DNA from 3 places in the Rummeliibacillus sp. G93 genome. Region 2 is predicted to be linked to each of the others. Evidence: riboswitches for the same ligand, from Rfam matches in the RefSeq annotation. Region 2 holds a riboswitch; each other region holds the start of a gene.

Region 1 (10,951 bases), 400 kb from region 2:
TTCCTCCACCGGGCCTTACCCTTTCAATAATCTTCCTCTAAATAAGAATATAAATAATGATCTTCCCATTTCCCATTAATATATAGAAGACTTCGGAGTAATCCTTCTCGGTTAAATTTTGCTTTTTCAAGTACACGGACTGAAGCTATATTTTTAGGAGAAACATAAGCTTCTAAACGATGCAGGCATAAATCATTAAAAGCAAATTTGACAACAAGTGAAAGAGCTTCCGTTACAATTCCTCTGCCAGTATGGGATTCATCCATTGAATAACCCACAAATGCGCTTGAAAATGGCATACGCTTTATCGAATACAAAGAGATATGCCCTACCATTTCCTTGGTTTGTATATCAAATATGCCAAAGCTATACTCACGGTTTAGACGCATTTGCTGAATTGATTCTTGTATTTTTTTTAATTGAACCTTTTCAGTATAATATTCGGGCGGATGCAGTGGTTCATGTACTGACCAATAACGCATATTGCGCGCAACCATATTCGTAAATGGCGTGACATCTGACTCCATTAATACCCGTAGAAAACATCGTTGCCCCTCTATAACAATCATGTTACTTCTCACCCTCTTTTAAAAATCTCTATTGTGTTAGAATCTTTTCGCAACTTATAAGAGTTATGTACCCCATAATAAGAAATACTGCGCATTTTCACTAAATATGTATCCTTTCCTAAAATTTCCGAATGCTCTCTTTTTTATTTTACTGGAAATTTCACGAAAATGATATTTGTTGTTAAAGCAAAACGAATGTATACTTAAAGATAGTGGTTTTTTGTTATTATTACAGCTCACTTCTATCATTTGTAAAAATATTAGTTTTGGGCATATTGTTATTCTACAGTTTATGTTAAAGGGGGAGATTTTAATGGGCAGGCTACTCATCATTTCGCTTAGCTTTATCGCAATGACCGTTTTTAGCGTTATGGCAAATTTGATGCCATTGAACGGTTATACAACAAGTGAAATCTCCAACCGCTATACCGTCCTTTTTAGCCCTGCTGGATATGTTTCTGTAATTAAAATCTTTATTTATATTATTTTAGGTTTGTGGGTTTACCTGCAATGGAAAAAACGGCAGGCACAGCAGAACATAACGGGAGTGCAAACAGCCTTATTTTCTTTCAGTGCTCTATTTAATATTTTATGGCTTTACTTGTGGCATTATGAATATTTCACATGGTCTATTATTGCCATATTGTTGATGGTTTTGTCGTTAATTGGGCTATATTTTACATATCCTAATTGGCAAAATACTTGGAGTGGGCGAATTCCTATTTCTTTATTCCTAGCTTGGGAAAGTATCATTGCATTTATGAATATTGCATTTCTATTTACACATAATCACTGGAATTTCTTAAGTTTAAGCGATCCTTTATGGACAGTTATCGCACTTACTGTTGGCACAGCAGCAGCACTCCATTTGCGATATCACCATGACGACTATGTTTTTCCTATCGTATATATTTGGACATTTATCGGTATAGCATTTAAGAACGGCTTTGATGAATTGCTCGTTTCGACTGCTGCTTTATTTTTAAGTGGCGTCCTGCTCGTTGGAATTTTACTAATTAAAAAAACAAAGCCCTCTGAATAATCAGAAGGGCTTTGTTTTTTAATCTAACTTTGTTGTAATAATAGGCACACCATTAGTGACAATAATGGTATGTTCAAGCTGAGCAACAAGAGATTTGTCTGGCGTTACAAATGTCCAGCCATCACCTGCTTCAACAATATGCTCCGCTTTTTGTGAGATAAATGGTTCTACAGCTAAAACCATACCTTCTTTCAACATTGTACGTTCCCAAGCATCAAAATAGTTAAGAACGTGTTGTGGTTCTTCATGAAGAGAGCGCCCAATTCCATGTCCTGTCAGATTCATGATGACGTTTAAGCCGTGATCACGCGCCTCACGCTCTACTGCTTTGCCGATTTGGTTTAGTTTAGAACCTGCTTTAACTTTCGTCATAGCACGTTCGAATGCACTTGATGCTACATCACAGATTTTTTGGATATCTGCATTATCCACATCTCCTACGATAAACGAAATGCCGGTATCTGCATAATAACCATCCACATGTCCAGACACATCAATGTTAATCAAATCGCCTGCTTTTAATTTATAATTGTTCGGGATGCCGTGTGCTACTTGTTCATTGACGCTTAAGCATGTGTATCCTGGAAAATCATATTCTGCTTTAGGTCCAGAAACCGCACCTTTCTCGTCAAATAGCTTTCCAGCCAAATCATCCAATTCTTTAGTCGTTACCCCTGGCTTGGCCGCTTCTTTTAAAGCCTCACGAATTTCGGCCATAGCACGGCCAGCTTTCATCAAAGCATCTATTTCTTCTTGCGTTTTTGCAATCATGTAAAACGATCCCTTCTGATTAATCTCGCTATTTAACTATACCACAAAATTCTGTGATGAAGTGAAAACCGGCTCAGTGGAGGTTTCTCTATTCCCCCTCATAACCTGCTAACCAAACAGCTACTTAGAATTTAAAAATGCGAGGTAAATTAAGTATACTTTTCTAAATTAACATATGCGTTTCTATAGAAATAAGTGCTTGCGCTTTAAGAAAAAACCGCCGTTCAAAATGTTCGGCTCATAGGAAACAACAAAAGCAGATGGGGCTATTTTTGTAATGCAATCTCGGAAATACCTTTCCTCTTTTCTCTTGGCAATCACTTTCAAACAGAGACGTTCCCCATCTTTACCATTACCAATCCATGCTGTGACGCCAAAGCCTTCATCCCTCAATTTGCTAACCAACCCCTGCTGTTCTCTGTCAACAATCACATCAAAGATCATATAACCTAGCGCTAGTTTGCTTTCAATGAGACCACCAGAATAAACGCCTAATCCCCATCCTACGCAATAAGCTAATATATTGAGCGGACGGTCTAAATTATCCAGCACAATCTTCAACCCCATCAAATAGATAAAGACCTCTGCTACAGACATCAGGGATGCTACAATTCGATATCCTTTTATCACAAGAATCATCCGCAATGTTACCAGTGTCATATAAACAATATTGATAATAATAATTAGTAAAAGCATCTCCAACAGATTCACCCCGCAATCAATTATTAGTATGTAGATTTATTACAATCCATACCCAGTCATGAAACTAAAAAAACGAATTGAGTTCCGTTACGATTCGCTAGTATTAGCAAACTTTATTAAAGAAGATCGGAATAAATACGATAAAATTGTTATAGAATTTTTAGGTAATCAAATCTTATAAACTTTTAGCTTCTGCCGAAGAAGATACCTTAAAACAAGAAGGGTGGAAATTATATGAAGAATAGACTTGATCCACTAGAAGCAGCCTTACAGTTTGTTGAAAAACATTTTCATAATTGTCAGGGAGCTATCTTAGCTGGGAGTGTTGTTCGAGGACAAGCAACTGAAACTTCTGATTTAGATATCATCATATTTGACAAAAGTTTTCCTTTTTCTTATCGTGAGTCCCTTATTGAATTTGGATGGAATATTGAACTGTTTGTTCATAATTTGAAGTCTTATCGTTTCTTTTTTGTAAGTGATTGTAAAGAAGGAAGGCCTACAATGCCAAGAATGGTAAGTGAGGGCAAAATTTTAAAAGATACAGGAGTATTATCGGCTATTAGAAAGGAAGCCAAAGACTTAATAGAACAAGGGCCAGAAGATTGGACAAAAGAAACAATGGACATAAAGCGATATTTTGTTACGGATGTGTTAGATGATTTAATCGGTTGTCAAAATAGAGCTGAAGGCATTTTTATTGCGAGCACACTCAGCGAATTAGTTAGTGAATTCATCCTTCGAAGTAATGGCAAATGGATTGGTACATCAAAATGGGTTTATCGTTCATTAGTTCATCATGACAAGAAACTTGCAAACGAATTTGTTGAAGCATTCGACGCATATTATAAATCAAATGATATTGGTAAGATTGTATGCCTGACTGATCAAGTCCTTCAACCATTTGGTGGAAGATTATTTGAAGGCTTCTCTTTAGGAAAATAACCTAATAAATAAAAACGCTCAGAATGTATCTGAGCGTTTGTTCATTGTATTGCTAATACCAAGACGAATTCTTAATGTAATTAGCAGTCTTCCCTCATTAATTTTTCGGGTTAGCTATTCGTGGCGCAGACTTAAAGAGCAGCGCAACGACAATAATCGTTAAAATAATAGCAGGAATCATATAAGAGCCGTTGTACACAATAGAGTACCAATATACATTTTGCTTTCCTGCATATTCAGCAAAGAACACGATTCCCGCCAATGTATGTGCTGCATATTTTAATAATCCGCCAATAAATGTTCCAATTGTTATAGCAACGATCATTTTGCCAGTTTGGCCACGTCGGTTGGCAGCAATCATCATTCCTCGCATCACACCAGCTAAGCCTACAGCTGTAAATGCAAAGAAATAATCGATGAAGCCTTGCAAAGGCGTTAACACATAGGCGCCCCCTATTAACACTTGCAATCCGCCAATTAATAGCCCTGTAACGAGTCCAGCCATTGTCCCCCAACGAAATGCCATCAGTACAATCGGAACCATTACAAGGCTAATAGAACCGCCCTGTGGCCATAGACTAAAGGACAGCTTATCCAATACAAATCCGATTGCTGCAAATATGGCGATTTCAATCATCATTAATAAACGTTTCTTATTCAATATACTTCCTCCCGTATTTCGATGCAGCCCACTCTTGCCTAAAGCGTATTCCCGTAAACAAGTATTCCAGAAGATTTCCACCCAAATAAAAAACGACATTAGGATAGCCCTAACATCGAAATAAGTCGGTCTCTATCCACATTCCTACGCAAGCATTAACTTACAGGTTCAAAGGGTTAGAATTTCGGATTCACTCTCAGCCGCCCATTTGCGGCTCCCCTCGTGGTCGATACATCAGTATTTAATTGAACACATTTATTGTACTTGATTTGATTTTAAATTGCCATGGTAATTTTCATCTTTCTGAATCTTTCAGTGAGCCCTGTGCGTATGTATAGATATATGGAGGTGTCAAAATTGGAATTGGAAAACAATAATAACCGTGTAATCTCTTCTTTGTGTTATTTTAGTATATTTTTTGCTGGATTTATCTTGCCCGTCATCGTGTATTTTGCTGTAAAGGAACAAGAAGTGAAAAGGCATGCTAAGCGCGCCTTACTCTCTCACCTTCTTCTTCTGGTCCCTACCATTATTGGCGTCATTATATTTATGGCCGTGGTGGCTGGAGCCGGTTTTTATAGTTATTCATTTGAAACAGGGAGTCCAGATGCATCGTCCAATGATGGTATGTGGATTATGGGAGCATGGCTTATCTTTATTGTTGTAGAAGCTATCCTTTCGCTAGGCGTGTTCATTTGGAATATTGTACAAGGAATTAAAGTACTCAAAGTTTAAAATACTGTTAATATGGCTATTAGTTAAATATACACAAGCTCATCAATGAATGGAGTGCTACTATATGCAATTACGAAAAGTAATAAAAACTGTAATCAAAATCGCACCAGTTGTTTATCCAATCATCTTAAAAGTGATTGATGCAAGACATGATAAAAAAGCAATGAAAAAATAATCACTAAAAACGCCGTATTCTCTGTGGAATACGGCGTTTTTTTATATGAACTTTAAGTTGAGATTAAAAGGTATAGCAACACCTAAGCATGACTACTTAAAATGCCCAGCTGCCATTGCGGAAAATAGGCTCAACTGTACCGTCTGCTAGAACGCCGTCGATATCCATTTCTCCGCTACCAATCATGAAGTCTTCATGAGTAATTGATGTATTAATACCTTTTTCTTCGAGCTCCTCTTTTGTCAGGCTGCTTCCACCTTCATAGCATGTCGGATAAGCTTCGCCAATCGCCAGGTGGTTAGAGGCATTTTCATCGAAAAGCGTATTGTAGTAAAGAATATTTGATGCAGAGATAGGCGACTCATGTGGTACAAGAGCAACTTCGCCAAGGTACTTAGAACCTTCATCCGCTTTGACTAATTCTTGCAGCAAATCATGACCAACCTCTGCTTCAGCTTTTACAATCTTTCCACCTTCGAATGTCAGCTTAAATTGATCGATAACATTACCTTGGAAAACAAGCGGTTTTGTATTCGATACAAAGCCGTTCACACCGTATTTTGATGGCATTGTGTACACTTCTTCTGTTGGCATATTTGCTACAAACGAAGAACCAGCAGGTGTATGGCTCGCACCTGTGCACCAAATATGCTTATCTGGCAATTCAATTGTTAAATCAGTGCCAGGCGCTTTATAATGCAGCTTTTGATAACGTTTTGCGTTTAAAAGATCTGCTCTCGCATCTAGGTTTTTCAAATGTTGTTCCCAGTTGTCTACAGCATTTCCTTCACCAATATGAACCGTTTTGAAGATCGCTTCCCATAATGCTGGCAGCTGCTCTTCTTCTTTTAAATCAGAGAATACTTTTGCAGCCCATTTCTTCGATGGTACAGCAATAATAGACCACGCAATCTTGTCGTTCATCACTGCATCGCGATAGTTTTCAAGCGCTTTGCCTGATGCTTTTTGCTGTGCGGATAGTTTTTCAACTGGCACTCCCGTAAGGTTATCCGGATCTTGCGCATCAATCCACAAAAGAGCACCCCCACGCTCAATCAACTCATCTCGTTGTTCACTGATCCAGCGTGGAAATTTAGCAAATTCATCAGCTGGTGCATTGTCGTAAAAAGCGCGGTCAATCACATCATCTGAAAAATTAACCGTTACGCGTGCAGCCCCTGCTTCATACGCTTTTTTTGCCACTAATCTTGTAAATTCAACTGTCTCTGTTGTTGTATTGATTAACATGGTTTGACCCTTTTGTATATTTGCGCCCACTCTTACTGTAAGCTCAGCAAATTGTTCTAGCTTCTCTTCAAACGTCATATTATTTCCCTCTTTTCTTTGCGTGATAAGGTTTCTTCCCATCGCCCTTGTTTTTTCTGTTTGCATTTGTACCATTCGTTGAATAGCGTTTATTCCCTTTGTTAGGTTTGGCTTCTGCCTTTCCCTCTTTTAATTGGCCATTTGACCAATTTTTCTCAACTGGCTCAATTTCTAATTCTCTCATGCGTTTTAGATATGCTTGTTCTTCATGATGTGCAAGTAATGTAAGTACTTCCCCGCTATTGCCAGCTCTTCCTGTTCTGCCTGAACGGTGGATATATTGCTCTTTTGTGAATGGCACGTTGACATGAATAACATGTGTTAGCCCCTCTATATCTAAGCCCCTTGCCGCAATATCTGTAGCGAGAAGGACGCGCGCATCACCCTTGCGGAAACGTTCAATCGCTGATTTTCTTTCCTCTTTTTTCATCTCAGAATGCAAGGCTACAATCGGCGCATTGCGAAAACCTAGCTTTGATTCTTTCATCATCACTTGGTCTAAGTTATTGATAAAAGCTAGTCCACGCAACCCTGAAAGGTTTGACAGTTTTCGCAATAGTTCTGTCTTATCTCGTTCCTCTATTTTTATGAAGGAATGTTCGACCTTACCGCTTGCTGGAACCTCTGTTGCTGCTATTTTGATGCGTACCGGATCATGAAGCATTCTATTTGCCACAAGCTCAATTTCTTCTGTTACCGTTGCAGACACCACAGCTACTTGTCTGCCATGAGCTGCTCCATCTATAAAGCCTTTTACGATAACACGATAATCCCGACTTAATAGTTGGTCCCCTTCATCTAAAACAATCATGTTAATTTCATGCAATTTTAGTTTTTTGCTTGTAATAAGTTCATTTAAACGTCCTGGCGTTCCTACAACTATCGTTGGCTTTTTCTTTAGCTTTTCAATTTGGCGTTGTGGATTTGCACCGCCAATCAAAGGGACTACAGTAATATTTGTGCCAGCAATCCATGTACGGATCACCTCTACGATTTGCATGCACAACTCTTGCGATGGAGCTACAATAAGGGCTTGAGTTGCCTTTTTAGCACCATCTACCTTTTGTAAAATCGGCAACAGATACGCTAACGTTTTACCTGTTCCTGTAGGAGACTCAGCTACTACATCTTTTCCCTCCAAAAATGCTTCTACCATCTGCTCTTGAATGGGCATTGTAGATGGAAACTTCCATTTTTGCTGTAAATCTTCATTTAATAAATCTAAAAATGCCATAATGCCTGCACCTTCTTTCTTTTTCTAATGTATGTAACGCCCGCCTCTGTAGACGGGCCCTTTAAATTCCTAAGAAAAGTTTTATACTAATCCGCTAACTCATAGCCGCAGCTTTCGATTGCACGCTCTGCAAGCACGACAAGCGCATCGATATATCGATTATCAAGCGCTAAAGAACGGTTTACAACTGACAGCTCTGTACATCCTAGAATGATATAATCACAAGCTGCTTTCTTCATCTCATCCTCGATTGGCTGCCAAACTGATTTTGATATCATTTTGCCTGCCTTCACATGATCGTAGATAATAGACATCAAGCGCTTTTGCAATTTTTCATCTGGAACAACCGGTTCAAGACCTTCTTGGACTAAAGCTTCTTGATATAAGTTCGACGAAAGTGTTCCTGTTGTAGCAAGTATCCCCACACGTTTTGCTTGAAGCTGCTTTGCCTTTTTAGCTGTCTCCCGAATCATATGCAAAATCGGTACCTTTGTTTCCTTTTGCAATTCATCGTAAAAGTAGTGTGCTGTGTTGCAAGGAATAACAATTCGTTCCGCTCCAGCATTCACTAGTTTTTTTGCATCTTCCGCCATAAAAGGAAGCGGGCTAGCCTGTGTCTGATCAAGGATAAATGCTGTCCGGTCTGGAATGCGCGTATCATTATCGATAATAAAGTGCATATGCTCTTGGTCGCTAAACGCCTTTGTTCTTCTTACAATGGTTTCTCCGAGTAGCATCGTTGCAAGCGGCCCAACCCCGCCAATAATCCCCAGTACTAACTTGTCCATTTCTTATGACAAACCTTTTTTGTTAAAGTATTTTTTGTACTTGCGATAATAATTCAGACTGTTCAACGTTAGTTTGATCCAACGTTTCCAGTTCATGTCCTCTTTGTAGAACAGCGAGTTGGTTGATTTGCCCTCTTGGATTAGCTTACGCGCTTTTGCTTTAAGCTCTTTATTTTCTGCATATTTGAACAGTACGCCATTTGGAATAATGGTCCAAAGATGCTCATTTTGCGCATATGTGCACTCTTGTTCAAGATGCAGCATTCGGTCATCTGCTACATATTGCATTAAGTTGTAGCCAGCAGCAGTCACATAGTAGCTGCTTCGACCGTTACGTAAATTGATTTCAAATAATTTATACTTGCCGTCACGTTCATCATACTTCATATCAAAGTTGGCGATACCAGTAAAGCCGATATCCTCTAAGAAATAACGCACTTGGTCAAGAAGCTCTTTATCATATGTCGAAATGATTGCTGCATAGCTTCCAATTCCTTCTGGTGTATGCTCTTCTAAAATTGGATTTCCTAAACACATTAATTTTACTTTGCCGTCTGTTGCAACATAAGCATTTAAAACACGCATATAGGAATCATCACCTGGAATGTATTCTTGGATGATTAAATGATCTTTATACGACGAACTGTATATCGCTTTTAAAATCGCATCTTTTTCCGCTTCATCCTGTGCTAAGAATACTTTCTTTTTGCCCGGGAATTCGCAAGCCCAATATGCGACTGAGTTTGATGCCTTGATAATAATGGGGTAGTTGAATTTCACTTCAAAGTTTTCATGCGTTTCATATGTGCATGTGTCTGTTTTCGGATAACTAAATTGATATTGATCGCATATTTTATAAAAGTTTTCTTTTAACAAAATACGGTCCATCAACGCTTCATCAATATATGGAACGGTAAAATGCTCCTCTAGGGCAGGTTTATTTTTAATAATAAGTTTGACATAGTCATCGCCGCATCCCATAAGAAGCAATTTTTGGTCTCTATATTCTTTTGCAATTTTCTTCATCTCTTCTAGGAAGTTCTCTTTTAGGTTGGGAACTTGTCTGAAATGGAGTATACGGCTATTTTGTGTTGCTGTTAAATGTGCTCGGCCGACCACAATGGGCTTAATGCCGTATGCTTCATAGAATGAGCGAGCCATGCCATAGGCGTTCATATCTGAGCCGATTAATATAGGTAAAAATGGTTGTTTTGCCAACGCTGATCATCTCACTTAATTTCTTATTTTAATGCCATTAGTGTACCATATTTTCATTTATATCACGAATATACGAATAGATTTGCTTTAGTGTTTCTTAAGAGCTATTGCTTGCTTGCCTAAGTCTTTATAACTCGCAAAAAACTTGGACGCGGAATGTGATACATAACCGTGCAATGGATCCATTACAATGACCTTTCCATCATCGTAACCTGTAAGCACCACAACATGCAGATTACGGTACATGGACATTTTTTTCATGGTTCCCTCGATATACCAGCCTTCCTTTGTTTGTGGCTTAGTTAAATCGAGTGTTACCCACATCATGACAGGGATGCCCTGTTTGACAGTACTAATAATCTTCTGCTTGCTTGCGCCTGTGAGGTTTTGTACCTGAATATCTGCATGATAATCCTTTGATACTTTCTTCGCTGCTTTTTCAATTACTTTAGCAAACACATAGGTACCTGTATTCACATTAGCTGGATCACCAGCATATGCTTTTGCCGGGTCAGGGCCTATTCGTTTGCCGTCACGATTAATTAATGGCTGTGTAGGCAAGTAATTGCGAGCCATCTTTACTTTAGACAAGTTTAGACCATAATAATTGAATGCTGCGGTCATTGCAGTTATTTCACATCCGTGAGGAAGCTCAGGTTTTTGCAGAACAACAGGCACGTCCATTGCTTTATCTTCTTGATTGTAGGTTTCCAGAACCACATAAGTTGTATCATCTTTAATCTTAATCACTTTGGAGACATTCGCTGTTTCTTCGTTCTTAAAAT
Region 2 (10,951 bases):
ATTGATTTAAATTTATCTCATATATTACCACATGCTAACTAGAATTATGCGAATAATTTTACTTTAACTGCATATGATTATATCAATCATTTGGGTATTGACAATAACTTCAAATATCATATATTATACATGACAGATTGATTTACGAAGAAAAAGGCAGCGACTTACAAGTTCCCTATAACTACTCTTTAAAGGTGGCTAACATGAGACAAACAAACAACCGATATACCGTAAATGCTGTTGGTACAGAAGGACAAATTTACCTAACAAACTGCAAGGATAAACATGAATTAAAACAATGGTTAGCCAAACATGAACATCATATCATTAAAGAAGAATTACAAATTATTGATAAAAAGAGATTACAACTATTTAAAATGTTCTCTTTTAAAAAATAAGACAGCTACCATTCCTATTAATATAAAAAGACGATTTTTTTGCCCCCCTGCTCACAAAAAATCGTCTTTTCACTTTTTACATATAAATCTCTGCTACATGCGTTACCATATTGCGCCCTTTCTCTTTTGATGTGTAAAGTGCTTCATCTGCACGCGCTTGAATTGATTGCTCAGTAACGCCCCTTGTCGCTGTCGCTACTCCTATACTGATCGTGACGGTAGGAATCGTCCATAATGAACCAGCTACATATTCGCGTAGACCCTCTGCTACCTCTAAAGCCTTTCTCTGATTGGCCTCTCCCAAAATTACAGCAAATTCCTCTCCGCCGATTCTAGCCGCAATATCTTCGCCGCCTATCTTCTCTTGAATCATTTGGGAAATTGTTTTTAACACTTGGTCACCTATCGGATGGCCAAATGTGTCATTCACTTTCTTGAAATAATCAATATCGATAATTAATAGGGAAAAAGGGTTGCCTGTTTTATTAAATAGACTGATACATTCTACCATCTTCTCTGAATAACCCCTTCGGTTATGCAAACCTGTAAGCTCGTCTGTCATCGCCAGCTCTTGAAGCATGGTGTTCATACCGATTAACTCCTGTTGCTTATTCTCCAGTTCCTTGCGTAATCCGTTTAGTTCCTGGATTGCCTTTTTCTTAGCGATATTTCTTTCCTCAGCTTCCTTCTTAGCTGCTAATATCACTTTTTCGTATTCACGCCTTTTTTTATTGCTATCATGGCACACGAAATTGTTATTTCCCCATCGTTTAACTGCTTTATTGCATTCATAATAACAGGAACTTCTTTGCCTGTCTTTGACATTAAAGATATGTACACTTCTTCTACGCTTTCTTCCATTTCAATAATTGGCAATACGAATAATTGATAGAACGTTTGGCTTGGAACCGTCAAAAGGGACTGAATGGACTTTCCTTTGAGTTCAGACATTTCAAATTCAAGCAATTGAAGTAGCATAAAATTAGCATCCAAAATTCGCCCATTTTCTGCAAGCAGTAAATAACTACAGGGGGCATAATTTAATTGTTCATTCATACTTAATCATCTACCTCTTAAATATTCGCTAGACATGAGAAAATTAACTGCGTTGTTTCCTCCGGCTGACTTACATGTGGACAATGTCCAGTTGCCTCCATAAAAAAGATAGCGCTTTCTTTTATATGTTCATTCATATATATGCCTACCTCTTTCGGTGCTATTGAATCGTCTTTACACTGTAAAATACACGTTGAAACAGTTACTTGTTGAAGCACATGGCGATAATCAGATAAAAAAGTAGCCCTTGCAAACTCTTTTGCACATAGTGGATCTGTGGAGCAAAAGCTTCCCTCCAATTCAGCAGCAAGCTCTGGTCTTTCCAAATTTTTCATGACCACTTTAGAAAGATAGTTAGCCCAGCCAATGTAGTTAAGCTCCATCATTTCGAAAAGCCCATCTAAATCCTCTCGTTCGAATCCACCTTTATAGGAAGGCAAATCATTTATATAGCAAGGAGATGGTCCAAGCATGATTAGCTGCTTAAAAAGCGCCGGTTCTTGTAGTGATGCAAGCATACCTATCGTAGCACCGACAGAATGCCCAACATAAATGACTTCCTTCAGTCTTAGCTCCTTGCACATTTCCACTACATCCTGCGCATAGCCTTCTAAGGTTTTATATTTTTCAGATTGATATGCAGAGTAATCAGATTTTCCCGCTCCTACATAATCAAATAAAATGACGCGATATTCTTTTTCAAATTGCGGTGCAACATAGCGCCACATAGTTTGGTCACAGCCAAAACCCGCGGCAAAAATGATAGCTTGTTCTCCTTCACCGCTCATTTTTACATTATTCTTTTTTATAAAATCTAGCATACTGTCATCACCTTTAATCTTAGCATCAATATAGTACTTATTGATTTTATTTTTTAATAAATTATACCATAATGCAATACTTATTACACACATACAATAAATATTTAGGTAGTATTATATACCTAGTATATCTTGTAGCGCTTCTTCTGCTGTTGTGTATTTATAATTAAACCCTGAATCTAACAACGCTTGAGGGAGCACGTTTTGGCCTTCGAGTACTATTGTGCTTTTTTCGCCCAGCAATAGCTTCATCATAAAGCTTGGGACAGGAAGAAAATGAGGTCGCCTTAAAACTTCACCAATTGCACGACCAAAATCTTTCATTCTAAGTGGGGTAGGGGCTGTGACATTAATTGGCCCTTTTAAAGATGAGGTGTTAATTGCATATAAGATTGCACGAGCAACATCGTCTACATGAACCCAGGAAACCCATTGTCTTCCGCTTCCTACTGTACCGCCTACAAATAACTTATAAGGCAATGCCATAAGCGGTAATGCGCCCTCATCCCCAAGAATCACGCCAAATCTGGCTAGGACTGTCCTTACTCCTGCCTCTTCTGCTCTATTCGCCATACCTTCCCATTTTTGAACTGTTCCACCTAGAAAATCTGTTGCCTTTTCTGTAGATGTTTCGGTATAACTAGCTGTCGTAGAAGCTGGATAGATGCCAATCGCACTCGCGTTAACAAGTACAGTCGGTTTATATGAGACTGCTTTGATAATGCGGATCAATTCCTCCGTGGCTAACATACGGCTGTCTACTACTTCTTTTTTATGCGTTTCTGTCCAACGCCCATCATTAATCGATTTTCCTGCCAAGTTAACCCATGCATCGATTGAATCCAATTCCTTTTCAGGAGCATCTTCTTCACCAAGCCACTTCACATAGGTTATTCCATTTTCTTTTTTTGAATGCCCTCTTGTCAGGATATAAACTTCATGGCCATTCTCCAGTAGCAGCTCTGCTAGCCTTTTCCCTACAAATCCGGAACCGCCCGTTATACCCATTTTCATATAGTTATAACCTCCAAATTCTTATCATAGCTCTTTCTCAAACATTACCATATCCAGCGCTCTAATCCCGTTTTCATAAATAGGGGTAGGATACGCAGCAAAAAAGCCTTTTTTCACCCCAGATAAACGAAAGCCACATTTTTGGTAAAAAGCAATGTTATCAATACTAGAATTAGCCGTTCCCACAATCATTTTTTTAAAACCAGCTTGTGTGAACAGGAACGTACATTCAGCTATAATTTCTTTACCTAACCCTTTCCCTCTCCAAGCATTTTCTAAAGCTAAATTTTTCAATTCAATCGTATGCTCGTCTATTTCTATAAATAGCGCCACACCGATAGTCTCCACATTGCTGCATATGCCATAAAGTACACCTTTATTTAAATAAGTACGCACTATTGCTTCCTCATCAGCTAGCTTCAAATAGGATACATACTTAGCGCGCTCATTCTCTTCAATTCTTTGAAAATGGAGCTTGTTGGACTGATGATTTTTCATACGTTTCTCCCTCTTTAACATCTAACTTCATCCGCACCGTTTGTAATTGATGCCCATCGAAATCTTCTTCAAATTCCTCTACTACTTTAAACCCTTTTGCCTTATAAAAGTTCATACCGATTGTATTATCTTTTTCTACATTTATGCATACATACGCTGGCTTCAAATCTTCAATGCCTTTTTGTAAAAGAGCAGTCCCTATCCCCTGCTTCTGATATTCAGGATGAAGATAGATGGCAGCCAATTCAACCCATTGGCCAGTCTGTATATTCGAGTAATTGGCGAAACCAACGATTACTCCCTCTTGTTCAGCCACATAAAAAGGAGATCCAGAATATCTTTTTTCTAACATGTCTGGATTATATGCTTGTGCAAGAAACCGATCCTGCACATCACGCGGTATGATTCCCTCGTATGTTGAATGCCAACTCGTCTGCGCGATTTCTTGGACCTCTTGGATATCTGGATAACTCATTTTCCGAATTACTAACTTCATGTTTTTGTACTCCCTTCTATATATAACTCTTTCTAGTTAACTTCTATCTACCACATACTATTTCCTGCTTCTGTTGTTAAATCTAACTTTTACGTTTCACTTTTAAAGAAAAAGGAAATACTATTGTTTAGGGAGTGAAGTCAATTGAACAATAATATGAAAAAGTATCTACCAAAAGCATCACTATTTCTGGCAGCAGGGGTTATCTTAGCAGGGTGCGGCAATGATACCAAAAGCACAAGCCCTCAAAAGGACAGTTCTCAGCCTAAACAAACTGAGAGCAGTAATACAAGTACAAGCATTAATGAAAATACCGAATTAAAAACTCTAAAAAACCTTTCAAAGGATCCAGATAAAAATGATTCATCAGAAGGTGACTTTGATCTAGTAGGAAAATATGTAAAAGAAAATAACGACGAGATTACCTTAGAGGTACATGGAAAGCAAATAGCCATTCAAAAAAAAGTATCATTTGAAAGCGACAAAAAAGGTATGAAAGGAGATTGGCAAGACAAGCAAGTGGTTGTGGAAGTATCCACAAATAAAGCCGTTGCAGAAAGTGTTAAACCAACAGACAAAACACTCGCAGATCAGGATGGTGTATATGATAGAGATGGCGATGAAAAAGAGATCATTGGCAAACTCGTTAAAAACGATTCAAAAGAGTTAACTCTTCAAACGCCAAATGGCAATAAAACATTCCAGAAAACGCATGACTTTGAGTTAGATGATGAAGCGAAATCTCAAAACAAATTGGAAGACAAAACGGTTCGAATCGAGACAGATGAGCATGGTAAAGCAGAGGAGCTAAGCTATAGCTGGATTGATCAAGAGGAAACAAAATAATACATGAACTAAAAAAGCTGCATGAAGTTGTCGCTAAGACATTTCATGCAGCTTTTATTATGCTTTAAAAATAGATTGAAGGGATCCAATCACTGGTCTGCAATCTTCACTTTGGCAGATCGCTGAAATGACGGCCACACCATCTGCTCCGCTCTCTTTTAACGGCTGTGCGTTCTCGACCGTAATTCCACCAATAGCTACAATAGGGAGAGTTGGATATAGCTTTCGTGCCTCCTGTAAAAATGTAACACCCGCTGGCTTCTTGGCATCTTGTTTAGACTTCGTTTCATATATAGGGCCTATCCCGACATAATCTGTACCTTGATCCACTGCCTGCACCAATTCTTCTTTTGTATGCACTGATACACCAATCATCTTCCCCTTAAATTCCGGCCGTATTTTTTCCAGCTCCATATCTTCTTGCCCGATATGCACACCATCCGCTTCTATCTTCAAAGCCAATTCGATATGATCATTGACAATAAATGGGATCTCATATTGCTTGCAGAGCCTCTGGCACTCACGCGCAAACATTTCAAGATCTTTGCCAGTTAATGCCCCTTCACCCTTTTCACGCAACTGAAACATTGTGATACCAGCCTGTAATGCTTGTTCGAGCACTTGGAGGGGTGGTTCAATGCAGTTTTGCGTGCCCATAATCAGATAAACTGCTAAATCCTCTTTCCTCACTAATTGTCACCTCACAGTTGCCGCTTAATTTTTTATACGCAAAATGGTTTGTAGGACCATGTCCATTCCCTATATTTAATGGATGTTGAATAGCTAAATGGACGAATTTTTTCGCTTCTATTATGGCACTTTTTAAAGAGAAGCCCTGTGCCAAAAAAGCGGTTAACGCTGCTGAGAAGGTGCATCCTGTACCGTGTGTTTGAACAGTGGAAATTCGCTTCGTTTGCATTGAAAAGAACGAATCATCTTGAAAAAATACAGTATCTACTGCATCCTTACCTTCTAAATGACCGCCTTTTATAATGACGCATGAAACACCCATTGCAAGCATTGCGTTTGCAGCCTTTTCTAAGTCTTTTGGGCTTTTTATTTCGATTCCGCTTATTACCTCTGCTTCTGGTATGTTTGGCGTAAGAATAGTTGCACGCGGCAATAGGAATTTTTTCAGCGCAGTCACTGCCTCATGTTGTAGCAAAGATGCTCCACCTTTCGCAATCATCACTGGGTCTACTACCAATTGTGTCTCTTTATCTCGCAAACTATGTGCTACAGCTTCAATAATCTCGGCAGAAAACAACATGCCCGTTTTCACCGCTTTTATCGGCATATCCCTCATCACTACTTCGATTTGCTGCTGAACAAATTCTGGTTGGGCTGGGTATATACCTTCAACACCTAGCGTATTTTGTGCAGTCAATGCCGTAATAGCTGATGTGCCAAAAACGCCAAGCTCCTGGAAAGTCTTTAGATCTGCTTGAATACCTGCTCCTCCACCGCTGTCAGAACCCGCAATAGTCATGGCAATATTCATTATGCTCGCCCCCCTGAAACCTGTTGCAATTGATTAAGTACTTCTTGTTGAACAGCACCTAACCATTCCTTCTGGCATGCCATCTCGGCAACCTTTTTATAGTCTTTCAAAACGTCGGTTAAGATAGAAAGGTTATTTCTTTCTACTGCTAAGGCTGCTGTACAAATAGCGCTAAGCAAACACCCCGTACCCGTAATCTTCGTCATGAGCTCATGACCGCCTGCTATATAATCAATACTTTCGCCGTTTGTTGCAATGTCCACCTCGCCGGTGACAATAACAAAACAGTTGTACTGTTTCGCTATAGCTTTTGCTGTCTGCTCGGTATCCATCTCTCCTACGCCGCTGTCTACTCCCTTTGAGTCCCAATTGACACCTGCGATTGCTGCAAGTTCTCCAGTATTGCAGCGAATAAGATCAAATTTAATTTCTCTCAATAGATTCTTCACCGTCTCGCGACGAAAGGCAGTGGCGCCTACGCCTACCGGATCTAGAACGACAGGAATTCCCACTTCATTCGCTTTGCGTCCAGCTACAATCATTGCTTCTTTTGTTCTGCCATTAATGGTACCAATATTAACAAGTAAACCACTTGCAACAGAAACCATATCTCCTACCTCTGCGATTTCATCTGCCATAACTGGCGATGCCCCAATCGCGAGCAGTCCGTTTGCTGTAAAATTTGCTACTACATAATTTGTTATACAGTGGATTAAAGGATTTTTCTGATTTATTTTAAGCAAGCTCATAAGGTGAAAGCTCCTTCCAATTTTCTAAAGACCAGGCCATATCCCAAAACTTGCATTCGTAATAGGCACTCATTTGGAAAAATGCTTTCATCTTTTGAACGTCAGCTGGGTGTTCTTTCGCATACTTATTGAGCATCTGCTTTTGGATGTCCAGTTGATCTTTAAACTCTTTACCGCTATACAATTCAATCCAATCTCTGTATAACTTCTGTGTCGGTTTTTCATCTTTATACGCTTCACCAATACTTTGGTATAACCAAGGACATGGCAGCAACGCGGCAAATGCAACTGGCAGGCTTTCGTTTAGAACGGCGTTATACATATGGTTAATATAATTATTGTTGGCTGGCGCAGGAATAAGCTCCGCTTGTTCTTGTTCTCCAATATGAAGTTCTTTGAAAACAGTCCGGTGGAGCTCAAGTTCTGCTTCATTTATACTTCTAGCTGATTCAAGATAATAGGCCATTTCCTGGTTCGTCTCCGATTTGGATGCTGCTATTGCCAATATTTTTGAGTAATGCTTTAAATAAATGGCATCCTGCATCATATAAAATTTAAAGTTCTCCATTGGCAGTGTGCCATGTACTAACCCTTTCACGAATGGGTGTACCATGCTATCATCCCAATATGCATCTGCTTCTTCTCTAACAACTTCATCAAATCTCACTGTTCGTCCTCCTTTAAAGTGGACGTAGACGCAAAAAATCCCTATGAGTAGACATAGAGATTTCATACCTTCATCTGCTCCCTACGTCAGTATTAACTGTCAGGTTCTAAGGGTCAGGTTTTAACCTTCTCAACACTTTCGTGTCCCCCCGCACTAAAATATTTGGTTGGGTACAAAAAAACTCTCCCATAAACGGAGAGCTGCTGTACAAAACGATCATATGTACTTTGCTCCCTACGCCAGTATTAACTGTCAGGTTCTAAGGGTCAGGCTTAAACCTTCTCAACACTTTCGTGTCCCCCTGCAAATATTTAAGTTATATTCATCGTACCATTCAACTGGATGCCATTCAAGGATAAAACAAGCTTAGCTTTTTACAACATATTAGAATTCTTTCCTAAACACATAACTTACCTTGTCGTACCCCATCTTTTCTTCATAAAAACGGTGTGCCTTCGTACGTTGCAACCCAGAAGATAAGGCCACACACTCATACTTATATTCTTTCGCCCATGCTTCTACAAATTCAAGCAACTCTTCTCCATAACCGAACGAGCGCTTAGATGCATCTGTCACTAAATCACATACCCATATATATCTTCCATAATAAAGTGTAATCATTGGCTGGAATCCGACCACCGCAACTATTTCATCAGAGTCAACGAGTGCATAGAGCTTATACTGTTCCTTTTCCATCGCTTCCATCACTAATTCTACATATGTGTTTATATCTAAATGTGTTCTGAGTTGGCTCATGACCGGAAAGGCATCCATAATTTCATCTTTTGAGCTTAAATTTTTTATCATTTTCATAAAAACACCTCCTAGATTATCGATACTCATTCATAAAGATCACGACTTCCCTTTTCGAAACGTTCCGGAAAGCGTAAAATGATATCCCCGTTTGAAAAGCTTTCTCCATTATTAGTAAATTCAATCGGCTCTTTTACACCAGGCTTGGCATTCGGTCTCCATCCAAAATTAAACGAATCTCCTTCCTCCTCATTTGAGAAGAGCCAATCCGTTTGAACAGGTCTAGCATAATCTTTAATCGTAGCCCAATCTTCTGGAATAGAAAAAACCCCATATGTCTTATGATTCAATAGCACTTTCTCTGTCATTTGAACTGGTGGAATATAAAGACTTTGCCTATCGTAGGTGATATAATCCCGTTGCCTCAGTAGATAAAATGTAAATGAATCCACCTTGTTTTTATGAAAAATATTCCACACATATACATACTTTGGACGTTTTCTATCTTCTATCTTCCATATCATCGGTTCTTCTCGATTATCCACTTCAGCGACTCGCCATTTATTCTTCTTCCAAATCCAATAGCTAAGTCCATAGTCTTTATTCAAAGAAATAAAAGGAACCACTTTATGGCGTTCATCAACGTGGATTATATCTTGTATTGTTTTTACGCTAGCCTCAGGGAAGGTCTGATTTATATCCTTTTTCAGCGCTTCCTCTGTTGGAAAAGGAGTTGGTTTTGAATAAGAATAATAGAAGAATAGACCTATAATACCAATAATCACTACTAAAAGAGCAAACATTCCTTTTCTTTTCTTCATATTATTGCTCCTCCTTTAGCACGGAATTATTTAAACGGTAATAAAGCTGTTGCTGAGGTGTAGTTATCAAAATTCCTTTTCCGTCTTTTTCTATGTACAGTGCCGGTGATGGAAGCCCACTTCCCCATTTCGGCTTTACTCCTGCAAGCTGATAAGGAAAATGTTCATCTTTTTTGTTAATTTCTGAGGGACTCATCTCATAAAGGCTTGAAAACCACTTATCGCTATAGATTTCCCGCTGTTTCAAGTGTGTGAATTTCCCTGCTAACTTCTTTCTATCTAACACTATCTTCTTTTTTGCTGAAGGATGAATAGTAATTAATTTTGCATTTTCTAAATTCGCTAGGTATGTTGCTGGTTTTTTGTCTGGAAAAATCCATTGTTGAAAGGGTATTGCTACAAGTGAAGCTACTATAAAAATGAAATTGAAGCTAAACCCCAGCCAAGCAAAAGAGCGATATGATTTCCATCGATTTCTGCCTTTTAATATAAAGTATAAAATCCATACCCCTAAAGGCAAAATGGATAGTTTTAGCGCTGTGCTCCAGATGTTCAAGTTAATAGAAAAAGAAAAAAGACCTACGAATAACACGAGTACAGCCTTCCAAATTTTAATGCCGCCTCCATGTTTTTTATAGTTACGGTAGAATAGGTAACCACAGATACACCATGCTAAAAGTAGAGTTATGACAGGTATAATAGCAATGGATGAATAATCAATTGTAACCACACTATCTCCCCCTTCTGCTTCTCATTTTCGGATGATGTCCCTACTTCCTATATACATCATTATGTCATAAGGAATCCAACCAATATAGAATAATTTTACCTTTTTGGTAAATGCATTTAACAAACCAATAAGCTTTTATTATATGATAGACAGTATATTAAGAGAGCTAAAGAGGTGACCCATGTCAAAATTTAAGCGATTCATGCGTTTAGAGTGGCAGAATTTTAAAGAAGAATTTAAAGAGGACATTCATTATGAATGGGAAACAGACTATAAGGGACATATAATTAAAGTCGTTATGGATATTCATGCAAAACAATTATTTGTAGATCAAACATTAGTGAAACAAGTTCAATATCCAAGCTTTGTTTCCCACTTCTATACATTCAAGAAACTAAAAGAAAAAGTTGAAATAGATGGTGAAACTTATATCATTGACGCGGACATAGGAGGCTTTACTTCCTATGTTTGTACTATAAAAGTCGATGGCACAACTATTTTTAAAGAAAAAGAAGTATTAGACTTCAATCCATCAGAATATCGACAAGCTATCCTCCCCTTTATCATTGATCAGGTGAAAGTAAACGGTAAAGTTGTGAAT
Region 3 (10,951 bases), 280 kb from region 2:
TAGCGGTGCACTGGCTGCTGCGCTGTATAGTTTATTGGCATCGTGTGACATACTGTGCAACCCGACCCCAAACCCTTCATTCACCATTCTTTTAATTACTTTAGGATGGGCCTTAATATTAGAGCCAATCATGAAGAAAGTTGCTTTAGCATGATAGCGGTCAAGTATATCAAGTAAATGGCCGGATTCAAGAGTAGGGCCGTCATCAAAAGTCAGATAAACGGTTTTCCTCCTGTGTTCTTTTTTTAGATGATTGATTGCTTTTTTATGTACAACTTCCTCATGTGCGTTTTCCTTTTTCCTTTCTTTTTGCGTTATTTTCCGGTTTTTATCCGAATTCTTCTTTCCGGCTTGTCCGGTTACATTTGAAGAGGCAGTCGGCGATTTCTGGCTTTTCTTTTCTTGTGGTGTTGCGGCCTGCTTTTTTTCAACCGCAGGATTATCATTATCTGCTGAGGATCCAATAGGGCCAATCAAATAAACGCCCAGCAGGATTGCTGCGAGTATAACTCCTAAGCCTATGCTGACTTTCCCTTTCGCTCTCTTTTTTCCTTGTCGTTTCATCTTTCGAGCAACCTCTCTTTCTTAGTGTGTTTTGTATGATGGATTGAACCTGATTTTTGCGCTATTATGCATTTACCTTTATTAATATGACTTACCAGCACTATGAAAAGTTTTGAGGAAAACAAAATGTTTGTATTTGGTGGTTTCTTTTAAAAAAGAGTTTAAGAAAAAATGGATTAAAGATAAAATAGAAAAGCTAGGTTATACTCTAGAAATAGAATGTGTTAAATTCATAAACAATGTAAATAGGATGTACAGGATATAGATGAAAGGATTTGTATGAATATGAAAGAAAACTTTTGGCGTGACTTGCCACGACCATTCTTTGTGCTGGCTCCCATGGAGGATGTGACTGATGTTGTATTTCGCCATGTCGTGAGCAAAGCAGGACGCCCGGATGTATTTTTCACCGAGTTTACAAACACGGATAGTTATTGCCACCCAGAAGGAAAGAACAGTGTGCGTGGACGTTTGACTTTTACGGAAGACGAACAGCCAATGGTGGCACATATCTGGGGAGACAAGCCCGAGTATTTCCGTGAAATGAGTATCGGAATGGCGGAGATGGGGTACAAAGGCATCGATATTAATATGGGCTGCCCTGTTCCAAACGTAGCGTCTAGAGGAAAGGGTAGCGGTCTTATTCTTCGACCAGATGCAGCTGCAGAAATCATCCAAGCAGCAAAAGCAGGAGGACTGCCTGTTAGTGTTAAAACAAGGCTAGGCTACTCAGATCTAAATGAGTGGGAGGACTGGCTAACGCATATATTGAAGCAGGATATTGCCAACCTTTCGATTCATTTGCGAACAAGAAAAGAAATGAGTAAAGTAGATGCCCATTGGGAGATGATTCCGGCAATCAAGGAATTACGTGACCGTATTGCACCTGACACAATGCTTACCATCAATGGAGACATTCCTGACCGACAAAAAGGTCTTGAGCTTGCTGAACAATATGGAATAGACGGCATCATGATTGGTCGCGGTATCTTTAAAAATCCGTTTGCGTTTGAAAAAGAACCAAGAGAGCATAGCAGTCAGGAGCTTCTAGATCTTTTAAGATATCAGCTAGATTTGCACGATCAATATCAAGAACTAGTGCCACGTTCCATTTCGGGACTTCATCGTTTCTTCAAGATCTATGTCAAAGGATTTCCTGGTGCTGGCGAATTGCGAAATCAATTGATGCACACGAAATCTACGGATGAAGTGCGTGCGCTGATTGATGGTTTTGAAGTAAAGAATGTTGATTAGAAAGCAATAGCCAAACCTAAAAAAGGAAAAAGATTATCTCAGCCCGTGATTGAGATAATCTTTTTTAGTTATAACGGGTGTCTTGTGAGACTACAATATAATAAAATTTTTAACTAGAAAAGAGAAGGACTATGGAGAAGCTCGGATTATATAAGGAAGTTTACATATCGTAAGTAATAGAGTGGCGGTAGCATTCCTATATTTACAACCGTTCGGTGGTGAGATACAACTGTTCCTGGAAGATTTACCACCGCATCCACCCGATTTACAACCGCTCTTCACAAGTTTACTTCCGAAAGTTAGCAATTTAAGTCCTATCTGTCCTAAATGAAGTAAAATATGGTCGCCCGCAAAAAGGTTATAAAAAGAGATAAAGATTTTCAAATTGAAAATTACGTTGTGCTGTGATTAGGTGCCCAACAGCAATCAATCCTAAGGAAAGGGATGTTACTAAATTTCACCATATCTGTCCTTGACAATCCATTCAATAATGTTAAGATAATATCGAATGTTACTAAAACTTCATATGATTTACCACTAGGGGTGCCATTAGAATGGCTGAGATCAAAGTGTGACTTTGAGACTCTTGGAACCTGATTTGGTTTATACCAACGTAGGGAAGTGGCACGGCAGAAATTTTATTTTTTGATACATATAATTTCTAATACCCACTTTCTTTGCGTAAAGGAAAGTGGGGTTTTTTTATTCCATTTTCCTAACACTATTTTTGGAGGGATTATGATGAAATTTTCAGAGCAGTTACGACGTGAGGCAGATTCTATTTGGGAAGCAAGTTTTCAGCATCCATTTGTGACAGGGATAGCTGATGGAAGCTTGCCATTAGAAAGCTTCCGCTATTACGTGTTGCAGGATTCTTATTATCTTTCTCATTTTGCCAGGGTGCAGGCATTGGCGGGAGCAAAGGCACCTGATTTGCACACAACGGCTCGCATGGCTATTCATGTACAGGGTACAGCTGAAGCAGAATTGAGTCTGCATGCTAATTTTTCAAAGCAATTAGGCATTACTGATGCTGAAATTGCTGAGTTTAAGCCTGCTCCCACTGCCTATGCGTACACATCTCATCTATATCGAGCGGCATTTACTGGTCATATTGGTGATATTATTGCAGCGCTTCTTCCATGCTATTGGCTTTATGATGAAATCGGTCAGCGTTTAAAGGGAAATACGCCAAATCAACCAATCTATCAAGAGTGGATTGCTGCATACGGTGGCGATTGGTTCCATGAAAAAGTGGTGGAGCAAATCGAGCGAATCGATGAGATTGCTGAGAGGGTTACAGAATCAGATCGCTTGCAAATGCTCGAGCATTTTATGATCAGCAGCCAATACGAATATTCATTTTGGGAGATGGCTTATCAGCATGAAGATTGGCCAATCGTGAATAAGGATTCGATGGTGAGAGGCTAATGAATCGAGAGCTGCATATTGTTTCGACAGGCAGACAGCCTATTCCTGAAATGATTCGGATCGCCAAAGATATTCATCCATTCATTGATGCTTTCCATATCCGTGAAAAGCAGAGAACTGCCAGAGAACTAATGGAAATCGTAAATCAACTGAAGGCAGAAGGTGTGCCTTTGGATAAAATCATCATCAACGATCGACTGGACGTCGGAGCGGTCACAAAGGTGAAGGGCGTTCAACTAGCTAATCATAGTTTGGATATCGCGGTTGTGAAGGATGTTTTTCCAGCATTACGGCTAGGATGTTCGGTTCACACAGTAGAAGAAGCGATATATGCGAGTGAATGTGGCGCAGATTATGTGATATATGGCCATATCTTCCCTTCACAATCCAAGCCGGACAAAGAACCACGAGGCCTAGAAAAATTAAAGGAATTAACTATGAACGTAAAAGTTCCAGTGATTGCGATTGGCGGAATTCAATTTGAGAATGTAGAACGAGTGTTGGAAGCAGGAGCAAGCGGGATTGCAGTCTTGTCAGGAGTGATGTTGGCAAACAATCCAGTACAGGCAGCGAAAAAGTATTCTGCAAAATTGAGGTTAACGGAAAGTCCTTTATCAAAATAAATTGATTAGCACACGTAAAAGGAAGTGAGCGGATGAGACTCCAAATAAATGGTGAATCTCTAGAAGTTCCCGAGCAAATAAGAGTTGTGTCAGATGTGATTCATCACTTTGGATTAGAATCTAAGGTTTTCATTATGGAATTAAATCATAACATTTTAGACAAAAGTCGCTATTTCGACACAGCTGTATCAGAAGGCGACAAAATAGAGATTGTACACTTTGTTGGAGGTGGATGAAATGTTGAAAATTGGGCCATATGAATTTCAATCAAGACTTTTATTAGGAACAGGAAAGTACCCAAACTTTGATATTCAGAAAGAAGCCGTGGAAGTATCAGGAACGGACATCCTTACGTTTGCCGTTAGAAGAATGAATATTTTTGAGGCGAGCCAGCCGAATTTCCTGGAGAAAATAGATTTAGCGAAGTATAAACTATTACCCAATACAGCAGGGGCCACTACGGCTGCAGAAGCGGTTCGCATCGCCAAGCTGGCAAAGGCATCTGGCTTATGTGACATGATTAAAGTCGAAGTCATCGGTTGCCAAAAAACCCTGTTGCCTGACCCGTTCGAAACATATAAGGCATCTGAAGAATTATTGAAAGAAGGATTTATTGTCCTTCCTTATATCTCAGATGATGTATTGCTAGCTAAAAGATTGCAAGAATTAGGCGTCCATGCAATCATGCCTGGCGCTTCTCCAATAGGCTCTGGTCAAGGCATTATCAACCCGCTTAATTTAAGTTTTATTATTGAGCAGGCAACTGTACCCGTTATTGTAGATGCAGGTATTGGTGCGCCATCTGATGCGGCTATTGCTATGGAAGCAGGAGCGGATGGAGTCCTCTTGAATACTGCTGTTTCAGGTGCTGGTAATCCCGTGAAAATGGCGAAAGCAATGAAGCTTGCCATTGAAGCAGGACGCTTAGGCTATGAAGCAGGTAGAATAGCGAAAAAAAACTATGCAACGGCTAGCAGTCCAACCGAAGGAATGAGCATCGGGTGAGTGAGCGTTATTCAAGGCAAGAATTATTTGTGCCTATCGGTAAAGAAGGCCAAGAGAAAATTAGGCAAAAGCATGTACTTGTAATTGGTGCAGGGGCACTCGGAACGGGAAGTGCAGAAAGTCTCGTACGTATGGGGGTTGGTAAGCTGACTATAGTTGATCGAGATTACGTAGAGTGGAGTAATCTTCAAAGGCAACAATTATACGATGAGGAAGATGCCAAGCAACGCGTACCTAAAGCTATTGCAGCGCATAAACGATTATCACAGTTAAATAGTGAAGTAGAAATCCATGGTCTTGTTCAAGATGTTTCAGCGACTGAAGCAGAGCAACTTATAAGGGATGTGGATCTCATAATGGATGCCACAGATAATTTTGACACACGCATGATTCTAAATGATGTAGCACAAAAATATAACATTCCATGGATTTATGGTGCTTGTGTCGGAAGCTATGGATTAAGCTATTCCATTATCCCGGGGAAAACGCCTTGTTTAAATTGTTTGCTGGAGACAGTGCCAATTGGTGGATTAACGTGTGATACGGCAGGCATAATCAGTCCCGCTGTCCAAATGGTAGTGGCTTATCAAATCACTGAAGCGCTAAAGATTTTGGTTGAGGATGATTGTTCTTTAAGGAATCAGCTTATATCCTTTGATTTATGGAAGAATCAACATACTTCTATCATAGTCGATCAGTTAAAGAAACAGAGTTGTCCATCCTGTGGCGATCATCCAACTTATCCTTACCTAGAACATCAAAGTCAATCAAAAGTAGCAGTGTTGTGTGGACGCGATACGGTTCAAATTCGACCGTCTCATAGAATCACAGTAGACTTAGAAAACGTAGCAAACCTACTATCTAAGCAAGCGGACTCAGTCGTACGAAATCCATATCTTGTTTCGTTTAAAATGGGCGATTTTCGTCTCGTCCTATTTAAAGACGGACGGGCATTGATACATGGCACGAAGAATATTGAGGAAGCTAAATCATTTTATTATCGTTATTTAGGATAGCTAAGGAGTATGCTTGTGGGGTATAGATGTCTAATCAACAGTTATACTAATCAAAACTGTAACAGGGAAATTCTTTAGAAAAGGGCGATAGAATGGTGGCAATATGTGAGCTATGTGGGCGAGATGGAGTGGAAGTGACCATCCATCATTTACTTCCGAAAGAGATGGGCGGTACTTTTGGTGATACTGCCAAACTCTGCATACCATGTCACAAACAAATACATGCCCTTTATACAAATAGCGAAATTGCAGCTCGATTATCCACATTATCAGAATTACGTGCAGATCCAGCGATAAGACGTTTCATCAAATGGATTCGAAAGCAGCCCTCTAGCAAGATGGTGAGGAATAAAAAGGTGAACCGGAGAAAATAGAGGAGCATGCTGTTTTGAGTAGAACAGCATGCTTTTGTTATGACTTGATGTGGTATCAAAGCTCCACATCTTCTGGATCAAACCATTCACCAGTAAGCAAATCAAGTGCATTTCCTGCATCATGGATTTCAAAATATGAAGGAATGCCAATTTCTTTACCGTTCGCTTGGTTGAAGCATTGATAAACCCAACGACCGATTTCTGCAATACAGGCTTCTTCCACACCCTCTTTTTCATAGAACTCTTCTAATGTATCTGACCACTCTTCCTCCAACCATTCATCTACTAAAAATTCATCAAGTAAATCGACTGAACCCGCGAAACCTTCATCTACCTCTTCTTCAAAAACCTCATCAAACATATCTTCTCGAGTAGATAAACTGAAGTAGAGAGTAGGTTCACCTATACTACTTTCTATAAATATTGCGTTTACCTCTTCCGCAAAATTCATCTCTATTAAACTGCCTATTTTCTCCACCAATTCATTTGTCTTTTTAGACAAATTGGAACGAATCATCTCTAAATAGTTTTCTACACCGTATTCCATATAATCACCCCTTAAAAAGTATATAATTAGTATAACATTCCAATTATGGATGTAAAATGTATGGTGCTAGAGCTATTTGTTAAACAAGTTATACTATTATGATTTAGTCCATTAATATACCTCTTATAGCAGTGTTAATAGTGTTTTTACGGTGATTTAAATTATCTTTTCTTTTTCCTTTGTCTGTTTCAAGCAAAGCAGACGAAAACACCGCAAGTAAAAAAGTCTTCTTATAATAATTGCTCAATGTGTCTCAGATCGTTATTTTCTAATAAAAACAGCGACAAACACTAGATTAATAGTGCTTGCCACTGTTTGAAATATTTCCAAGATTTCATTTTAAAAACGTTTAGTAGATTTGCTTTGTATAAACTACTTACCCTTTTCCCACAGGCTCTCGCTTCACAAAAAGTGATAAAATAAGCCCGATGATTGTAAGGGCAAGGATAAAGATGTACGCATGTTTTGTTCCTTCTGCCATTAATTCACCTGGTGTAGCGTTCGGGAATTTCTCCATATGCAATGTTTGGCCATTTACCAATAATGTAATTGCCAACGCTGTACCGATACCACCAGCAATTTGTTGTAATGTGCTCATGACTGCGGCACCATCACCATATAATTTGCGAGGTAATTGATTTAATCCATTTGTTTGCGCAGGCATGATAATCATGGAAATACCGATGAAAAAGATAGAATGTGCCAAAATTACTTGCCAAATTGGTGTATCTGCAGAGATTGTAAAAACAAAAAGTAAGCTTGAAATAAACGCTAAAAGATACCCAAGTGGCAAAAATTTCTTTGCACCATACTTATCAAATAGCTTTCCTACAAAAGGAGAACAAAAAGCGTTCAGGGCACTACCAGGTAAAAGAATCATCCCAGCTACTGTCGCACTAAATAATAAAGATCCTTTTAGATACATTGGTAATAAAATGGCTGATGATAATATGAGAAGCATACCACTGAATAATAACAACGCTCCTAATGTAAACATCGGGAATTTAAACACTCTCAAATTAATCATTGGCTGCTTCATTTTCATTTGACGGATACTAAATAATATAATGGACACGGCACCTACAATAAATGGTGCATATACCGAAACGGAGTTAAATGATTTTTCCGCAATATTACTTAAACTATACATCAAACCGCCAAATCCAAGTGTGGATAACAGGATAGAAAGCAAATCAATAGAAGGTTTTGTAATCTTGGATACATTATCAATCTGTTTAAGCCCGATAATAATTAAAGCTACATAAAAGATAAGACTTATCCAGAAGATATAAGCCCAATCCAACGAATCAACAATAAGACCAGCTAAAACAGGGCCAACAGCAGGTGCTGTTGTAATGACAAGTCCCATTAATCCCATCACAGCTCCACGTTTATAGATAGGGAAAATAAGTAAAATAACATTCATCATTAATGGTAAAATAATGCCCGTTCCAAGAGCTTGCACGATACGACCAATTAGTAAAACTGTAAAACTAGGTGCTACTGCAGCTAAAATTGTTCCTACAATAGAGAAGGTTAATGAACCGACTACTAATTGTTTTGTTGTAAACCATTGAATGAGTAGGGATGAAACAGGTACGAGAATACCAATTGTTAATAGATAGCCCGTCGTAAGCCACTGGGCAGTCGTTGGTGACACACTAAAATCTGACATAATATTAGTTAGTGCCATATTCAAGGCGGTCTCACTAAAGAGTCCGATAAATGCGGCAAACATAAGTACAGAAGCCATAGCTTTAGGGCTACGTACTGGCACAACTTGAGATGAAGACATAAAATACTCCTTTCTTTCATGAAAATAATTAGACCGGTCTATATAATTTTACGATAAATAAAGTCCCTTTTTACTGAGACAGTAGTAAAGGGATCATCTTATTCACGTGATGTAATGGCTCACTCGATTTTTTTGTAAAACATAGCGTAACGCCTCCTTCAATTAAGGCACTAATTGTTTCACTAATCAAACAAGCACGATCTTCACTATAGCCACTCGATTTTAATTTATCGTAAAAAAGTTTTTCCCAAATTATAAAGGTTTCTTCACAGGCCTGGCGTAAATTCTCATTGACAAATACAGTTTCCATCGCGAGCAATCCGAGTGGGACGTTTTTAAATTGTGTTTTTCGTTCTATGTCTTTAAATCTTTCCGCAATAGTTCCAATATGATATTGAAATGCTTCGACTGGGTCATCATAAGTGGCAAGATTTTCATTAATTACTGTTGAAATCGTCTTTGCAGATAAATTAATCGCTTCAATCGCTAATTGCTCCTTACCATTAGGGAAATGATAATATAACGAACCTTTAGGCGCTCCACTCTCTTTAAGTATTTCACTTAACCCTGTAGCATGATAACCTTTCAAATGAAAAAGCAAGGTAGCTGCTTCTAAGATTTTCTCACGGGATGTTTCTTTACTAGACATAGATCATACCTCCATCAAATTATAACGAACGGTCTATATAATAATAAAAGTGTCGTTTGGTGTTGTCAATCTAAATTTATTACTATGTAAAAGCAATCTAAAGGTGAACTCCTCCCAATTAACGAGTATGTGCATTGCTATTTTTATGTCAAACAGCTAATATAGAAAACCAAAAGCAGAACAGGTTAACAGAACTAAAAATAACAAGGGGGAATTGTATGAGAGAAATAACTTTATCAAACGGAAAGACTGTAAAAGTTGAATGTTTAAGCTGTGCATTAACTAGTGGACTTATTGAGCCAGATGGTGGTGTTGTTATTGAAACTGCCCATTTTCATGCCCATCAAGATGTTGCATATCCAATAAAAGGACTAATCATATTAGCTTCTAAACGCCATATTAAATGCTTTGATGAATTAAATGAAGCAGAAAAATTGGATTACATAAACTTACTAACAAAGATAAGAAAAGCCCAAAGGGAAGTGTTAGGTATAGAATATGTTTATTACTTTTACAATGAAGACACAACTCACCATTTTCATACCTGGATGGTTCCAAGGTATGAATGGATGTATCAATTTGGACGTTCAGTAGAATCTGTCAGACTTGTTCTACTTCATGCACGTAACCACATGAATAGCGAGGAAAATATTAAGGAAGTAATGTATGCAATTCATGCTTTGGGTAAAGAATTGAATAAGTAATATAATATAAAAAATTATCTTAAGATTGTTATCCAGATAAGTGATAACAATCTCTTTTGATTTCTATAGAAATTCCAATCTAATCTCACTCCCATTCCGACTCTCCTCCTCATAAAACTCCATCACTTCTACCGTAAACCGATCTAGTATTCTATCTAGCTTTTTATACATATAGCCAAAGGGATTGGTGATGAACTGCCTTTTAGTTTGCTGAATAGTTTCTTTGAAGGCTGTAAAGCTGATATCTTCGAGCTGTTGTTTGCGGACTTGGTAGATTTCCCATTCCAGCAAGGGTTTTAGTTGCTTGTACACGACATCCACAAATTTCTTTGTTTCTGAGGTGTTGCCAGTGGTTGATAAAAGATAATGAAAAATTCTATTACGCAAAGATGTATTTAACATCGGGTATGTATGTTTACCGTATTGATGTTTAGGATTAGAAGATAAAGATGGTTCCTGTTCCAGTTGCGCTGCTTCAACCTTACTCTCACAAGGAGTTTCAGCTTCTTCTTGATGTGCCACGGCCAATGTGTCATCACAAGGTAAAATAGAAAAGATGTTGGCGCCTTTGATGCCATTCATCTTTTTTGTTTGGATGCGTTTGATAATCTGAAACTCTTCTAAACGTTTGAGCGTGCGGAAAACAGTTCGGACAGAAATGCCTAAAGCACCTGCAATTGTTTGTGCCTTTAAGTGGCAGGCACCTGGATAATCCAATGCATGCGAAGCCATTTTATAAAGAACGGCCTTATCGGATGGGGTCAAATTGTAGTAATGCTTGCGGATGTGTTGTTCCACTTGCTCGTCCATTTCTTGTATAGTTGTAAAAGATGTATAAGGTGCTAAATATTCAAAACGTGCCATGTTTTCTCCTTCTTTCAGCTTTTATATAGTAAATAGATGAAAGTAGGGAAAAGGGGACATAAAATAAAAAATATTTTTGTTTACAATATAAAGAAGAATGTACAACAATTTATTGTACACTCCTC

What was found. Region 2 has a riboswitch for thiamine pyrophosphate ahead of tenA (thiaminase II). Riboswitches for the same ligand answer to the same signal wherever they lie in the genome.
Region 1: linked by a shared signal. The riboswitch ahead of thiT (energy-coupled thiamine transporter ThiT) and the one ahead of tenA (thiaminase II) in region 2 are both predicted to bind thiamine pyrophosphate.
Region 3: linked by a shared signal. The riboswitch ahead of tenA (thiaminase II) and the one ahead of tenA (thiaminase II) in region 2 are both predicted to bind thiamine pyrophosphate.

Annotation. Positions count from the first base shown of each region.
Region 1 covers NZ_CP097314.1:2,563,026-2,573,976, forward strand. Annotated here, with positions in the region: gene M2M59_RS12960 (GNAT family N-acetyltransferase) at 24-569, opposite strand; gene M2M59_RS12965 (tryptophan-rich sensory protein) at 883-1,611, shown strand; gene map (type I methionyl aminopeptidase) at 1,630-2,382, opposite strand; gene M2M59_RS12975 (DUF2179 domain-containing protein) at 2,566-3,078, opposite strand; gene M2M59_RS12980 (nucleotidyltransferase domain-containing protein) at 3,319-4,029, shown strand; gene thiT (energy-coupled thiamine transporter ThiT) at 4,127-4,690, opposite strand; TPP riboswitch at 4,815-4,921, opposite strand; gene M2M59_RS12990 (magnetosome magnetite crystal formation protein family) at 5,048-5,425, shown strand; gene M2M59_RS12995 (aminopeptidase) at 5,697-6,926, opposite strand; gene M2M59_RS13000 (DEAD/DEAH box helicase) at 6,928-8,160, opposite strand; gene M2M59_RS13005 (cysteate racemase) at 8,247-8,948, opposite strand; gene M2M59_RS13010 (carboxylate--amine ligase) at 8,952-10,124, opposite strand; gene M2M59_RS13015 (C39 family peptidase) at 10,254-10,951, opposite strand, start outside.
Region 2 covers NZ_CP097314.1:2,960,361-2,971,311, forward strand. Annotated here, with positions in the region: gene M2M59_RS14915 (hypothetical protein) at 204-398, shown strand; gene M2M59_RS14920 (GGDEF domain-containing protein) at 475-1,104, opposite strand; gene M2M59_RS14925 (PAS domain-containing protein) at 1,101-1,454, opposite strand; gene M2M59_RS14930 (alpha/beta fold hydrolase) at 1,472-2,275, opposite strand; gene M2M59_RS14935 (TIGR01777 family oxidoreductase) at 2,390-3,289, opposite strand; gene M2M59_RS14940 (GNAT family N-acetyltransferase) at 3,314-3,787, opposite strand; gene M2M59_RS14945 (GNAT family N-acetyltransferase) at 3,744-4,283, opposite strand; gene M2M59_RS14950 (hypothetical protein) at 4,428-5,129, shown strand; gene thiE (thiamine phosphate synthase) at 5,187-5,819, opposite strand; gene thiD (bifunctional hydroxymethylpyrimidine kinase/phosphomethylpyrimidine kinase) at 5,764-6,630, opposite strand; gene thiM (hydroxyethylthiazole kinase) at 6,630-7,379, opposite strand; gene tenA (thiaminase II) at 7,366-8,046, opposite strand; TPP riboswitch at 8,108-8,206, opposite strand; TPP riboswitch at 8,261-8,359, opposite strand; gene M2M59_RS14975 (GNAT family N-acetyltransferase) at 8,431-8,859, opposite strand; gene M2M59_RS14980 (hypothetical protein) at 8,886-9,620, opposite strand; gene M2M59_RS14985 (hypothetical protein) at 9,622-10,350, opposite strand; gene M2M59_RS14990 (hypothetical protein) at 10,532-10,951, shown strand, end outside.
Region 3 covers NZ_CP097314.1:2,683,830-2,694,780, reverse strand. Annotated here, with positions in the region: gene M2M59_RS13560 (polysaccharide deacetylase family protein) at 1-564, opposite strand, end outside; gene M2M59_RS13555 (tRNA dihydrouridine synthase) at 850-1,818, shown strand; TPP riboswitch at 2,348-2,455, shown strand; gene tenA (thiaminase II) at 2,560-3,249, shown strand; gene tenI (thiazole tautomerase TenI) at 3,249-3,872, shown strand; gene thiS (sulfur carrier protein ThiS) at 3,905-4,108, shown strand; gene M2M59_RS13535 (thiazole synthase) at 4,110-4,877, shown strand; gene M2M59_RS13530 (thiazole biosynthesis adenylyltransferase ThiF) at 4,874-5,893, shown strand; gene M2M59_RS13525 (HNH nuclease-like protein HlpB) at 5,986-6,267, shown strand; gene M2M59_RS13520 (hypothetical protein) at 6,323-6,814, opposite strand; gene M2M59_RS13515 (MDR family MFS transporter) at 7,191-8,609, opposite strand; gene M2M59_RS13510 (TetR/AcrR family transcriptional regulator) at 8,680-9,258, opposite strand; gene M2M59_RS13505 (HIT family protein) at 9,477-9,962, shown strand; gene M2M59_RS13500 (helix-turn-helix domain-containing protein) at 10,026-10,826, opposite strand.